DNA from 2 places in the Brevibacterium sp. FAM 24630 genome. Region 1 is predicted to be linked to the other one. Evidence: riboswitches for the same ligand, from Rfam matches in the RefSeq annotation. Region 1 holds a riboswitch; the other holds the start of a gene.
What was found. Region 1 has a riboswitch for thiamine pyrophosphate ahead of thiM (hydroxyethylthiazole kinase). Riboswitches for the same ligand answer to the same signal wherever they lie in the genome.

Region 1 (2,195 bases):
TGCGTCGGGCGTAGATGTGGGATGTGCTGTGGTCATGGCGAGGCTCCTTTGCCGTTGTCTGCCGATCGCAACTTGTATCAAACAAGTTGGTGAAGTGATGATCCCACGCCTGATTTCATCATGCAAGTATCAAGGTAGAATCATTCTCATGCTGGGCAGAACGTATGACAACGAAGTGTGTTCCATTGCGCGCTCGCTCGAGATCGTCGGCGAACGGTGGAGCCTGCTGATCATCAGGAATGCGCTGTTCGCGGGAGTCACCCGCTTCGGTGACTTCCAGAAACGGCTCGGAGTGGCGACCAATGTGCTCACGACCAGGCTCGATGGCTTCGTCGAGGCGGGGATCATGTCCCGGGACTCGGGGTCCGGCGGGGTCGAATACCATCTCACCGACAAGGGGCGTGATCTGCGCGGAGTGCTCATCGCGTTCACCGACTGGGGCGATCGTTGGCAAGCCCCTGCCGGGCGGCCGATCATCTACCGGCACGATGACTGCTCGGGTGAGGTGCATAGTTCGATCCGCTGCGATGCCTGTGGTGAGGAACCTGACGCCGTCACCGCCTCGAAGGGTCCGGGCATGCCGGAGGAGAAGTGGTCGCACCGAACTGACTGACACAGGCACCCGATACGAATGGGTGCTGGCAGGTGCCGGGGTGGAGCTGAGGGGTCGCCCGTGTCCGACGGGGCTGATAGAGTCGAAGCCAATGACATGGGGTGCCTCATGACGTTCCGCTCGGGCCGAGAAGTCCACGCGGAGTTCGGCGAGGCTGAGAGAACACCCATCGAACCTGATCTGGGCCATACTAGCGAAGGGATCGTCATGGTTGACTTCGACCTGCGTTCTGCCAATGCGCGACTGCGTGCAAGCAATCCACTCATCCAATGCATCACGAACACCGTCGTGCAGCAATTCAGCGCCAACGTGCTCCTGGCCATCGGTGCCTCCCCGGCGATGCTCGACCACGAAGCCGACGCCGGGCAGTTCGCCGGCATCGCCAGCGGCGTCCTCATCAACTTCGGCACCGCCTCGAACCACCAGCTGCTCGCCGCCGATGCCGCCATCGACGTCGCCAACGCGGCCAGCAAGCCCTGGGTCCTCGATCCGGTGAGCGTCGGGGCCGTCGACTTCCGCACTTCCCGCATCCGTCGTGCCGCCGCCGACCACCCGACCGCCATCCGCGGCAATGCCTCCGAGATCGCCGCGCTGGCCGGAGTCGGCCTCGGCGGACGCGGAGTCGACTCCACCGATGACGTCGATGCGGTCCTTCCCGCCGCCGCGAAGCTGGCCCGAGAAACCGGGGCGATCGTCGCAGTCTCCGGACCCACGGACGCGATCGTCGCCCACATCGACGGCGCCGACCATGTCGCCCGCATCGCCGGCGGCCACGAATACATGCCGCTGGTCATCGGCACCGGCTGCTCGCTCGGAGCCGTCACCGCCGCCTACCTCGCCGCCGCCCGCGGTGGACTCGCCGATCCCGACGCCGACGCCTCGGCGGTGAACGCATCGGAACACACCACGAGCGGTGAGGCCGCCTCGGCGAGGTTCGAAGCCGTCGTCGCCGCCCACGCCCACTTCGCGGTCGCCGGCGAAGACGCCGCCGAGGGAGCCAAAGGACCGGGCAGCTACTCGGTGAACTTCCTCGACGCACTCCACAGCGTCGACGGCGACCGGCTCGCACATGCCAGGGTCAGCCTCGACGCACTCGCCGCGGACGAAGGCGCGCGGGCATGACCGCCGGATCCGCGCACATCACCGACGATCTGTGCAACGCGGCTGACACCGACCGCTTCGTCGGCATCGACACCCGCCTCTACCTCGTCACCGACTCCGCCCAGTGTGAGGCGGCCGGTCGCACCGTTGCCGAGACGGTCCAGGCCGCGGTCTCCGGGGGAGTCGGCATCGTCCAGGTCCGCGACAAAGACATCGATGACGGCGAGTTCTACTCGCTCGCCCGTCAGGTCATCGCCGCCGTCGACACCGCCACCCGCGGCACCGACCGCATCGTGCCCGTCGTCCTCAACGATCGCGTCGAGGTGGCCCGCCGCCTCATCGACGAGGGCGAGACCATCCACATCCACGTCGGCCAGACCGACACCACCGTCACCGAGGTGCGCGCCGCTGTGGGGGAGGCGCCGCTCATCGGTCTCTCGGCCGCCACCAGCGCCGAATTCGCCGCCGCCCGGGCCACCGG
Region 2 (2,195 bases), on a different contig from region 1:
ACGATGTCGACCATCGCCGGTGCCGCGCCGATGGCCAGCAAGGTGTTCGCGGTGAAGTTCGTGACCACCGAGTTAGTGATGCACTGCACCAACGGGGTCTGCGCCCTCAGCTCACCGAGCAGAACCGCGGATGATGAGACAGACATGAACTCTCGCTTTCTTCCACTGCGAAAGAAAGTCGATCACCATGACGGCACGCCGAAAGCGGACACCTGGATCGGTATCTCGAACGCGCTGAAGTCATCCGGACATTCCCTTCGCCAGTACGAACTAGAGCAGGTTCGACGGGTGTGATCTCAGCCGCTGGGTGCGGCACCCCGTGTCACTGCCCACTACCCTAACGCATTCGGCCACAACTGGGAGCACTCCCGTGGAACGCTAGGGCCGCCGATGGTCAGGAGCACGGCAGATCCTGGCGGGGGCTGTCGACGGTGATTCGCCGACACTGAACCAGATCGGTGCAGCCCACGGTGTCAGGGACCATATAGAAAGATCAAATACCAACACGGGCAGCCGACCACGGCCCCATCCTGGTACAAAACCATGCGGTCGGCAGGAGCACGGAGACGCTGAGGACTACCAGCCTCTGAGGGGCTCCGGGTGAGATCGGCCGGCGGCATCGGCGCCCTCCACTCCTGCTGCACGGAACCCGCACCTCCGTCAGTACACGAAAAAAGCGGCGGGAGTGAACGCAAGACCTCGGATAAACGTTCCCTCGCAAAGAGCCAGCGACCGATGAGCAGCACAAATCCTCGGTAGACTGGTGTGACGTGACACGGGGTGCTGCACGGGATCTGCGGCTGAGATCACACCCGTCGAACCTGCTCTAGTTCGAACTAGCGAAGGAATGTCCAAGTGAGTGCTTCCACCTCTCCGTCCCGTCCGATCGTCGCGACGATCGCAGCAGTCATCCGTGGCGGCGACGTGCTGCTGGTGCGTCGCGCGAACCCGCCAGATGTCGGGCGGTGGGGCTTCCCTGGGGGGAAAATCGAAACCGGCGAAACAATTCAGCAAGCCGCCCTACGCGAGTTGCATGAGGAAACCGGCGTGCACGGTGAGGCACGCGAGGTGTTCACCGCTGTCGATGCCTTCCATCACGACGACTCCGGCACCCTCCTCCAGCACTTCGTCCTCGTCGCGGTGCGGTGCGACTGGCGAACCGGGGTACCCGTGGCAGCTGATGACGCGCTGGAAGCACGCTGGTTTTCAATCGAAGACCTCGAACACGGAGACCTTGCACTCAGTCTTGATGTGCGCGAAGTTGCCGAGACTGCCTTCCGGCTCGCGCAAAGCTCTTGAACTATCTCAATACGTTTGAATGATACCGAACGACGGAAAGAGGACAACTACTTTTGGAACCGCACGGGGTTCCTGGTAGATGCAGTGCGACACAATGCGGGTTCTGTCAGTTGATCGTTTCGTGACGATCCCAGAAGTCTCGCAGTCGCATAGCGAGAGATTCAGGGCGTTCTTCCGGTACGAAATGCCCGCAGTTCTCGATGATGCCACCTTCAAGGAGAGACGTGCTATCTCGGGTTTCTTCGACGTAGTCTCTCCACTTACTCAGCACTGGAGCTTGGGCCGCGAGCCCGTGATCTCCCCAAAGGGCCAACGTGGGAACGGTGACCCGGTACCCCACCTGATGGTCGTGTTCATCGTGATCGAGGTCTTCCCAGGTCGCTCGGTAGTCCTCGAATCCCGCATGCATTGCGGGCTCTTCGCAGTTGAGGGGGTAGTCGCGGGGTGTGGGGTGGGCGCGTCGGTGCGGGGATAGACGTCGAGGTCTCCCGATGATGGAAGTTCTGACGCTCGCCATCTGGAAGACCTCGACATGCCCAACGCTACCTTTGACGGCTCTTCGCAGCTGAGGGGGTGGATGCGGAACGCGGGGTGGGCGCGTCGGTGCCGGGATAGACGTCGAGGTCTCCCGAAGATGGAAGTTCTGACACTCACCATCTGGAAGACCTCGACATGCTCAACGCTACCTTCGATGACCCCGACCTGACGACCTTCGCCCGCCTCGAGGAGCTTGGCCTGGTCGTGGTCGGCCAGAGGCTCACTGCCGCGCGGGCGGTGCTGGAGTGCCGGCTCGCCGAGGAGGATCCGTGGTGCAGGGCCTGCGGAGCGCGGTCGACCTCGCGGGGCTCCATCACCAGGTCTCTGGCGCATGAGCCGTTCGGTCACAGGCCCACGAC

Region 2: another riboswitch for thiamine pyrophosphate. It lies ahead of ACPUD7_RS09410 (NUDIX hydrolase); the one in region 1 lies ahead of thiM (hydroxyethylthiazole kinase).

Annotation. Positions count from the first base shown of each region.
Region 1 is NZ_JBNBZD010000020.1:35,428-37,622, reverse strand. It holds gene ACPUD7_RS13930 (SRPBCC family protein) at 1-36, opposite strand, end outside; gene ACPUD7_RS13925 (winged helix-turn-helix transcriptional regulator) at 149-613, shown strand; TPP riboswitch at 701-833, shown strand; gene thiM (hydroxyethylthiazole kinase) at 821-1,735, shown strand; gene thiE (thiamine phosphate synthase) at 1,732-2,195, shown strand, end outside.
Region 2 is NZ_JBNBZD010000010.1:38,830-41,024, forward strand. It holds gene thiM (hydroxyethylthiazole kinase) at 1-146, opposite strand, end outside; TPP riboswitch at 235-330, opposite strand; TPP riboswitch at 767-865, shown strand; gene ACPUD7_RS09410 (NUDIX hydrolase) at 856-1,299, shown strand; gene ACPUD7_RS09415 (ISL3 family transposase) at 1,972-2,195, shown strand, end outside.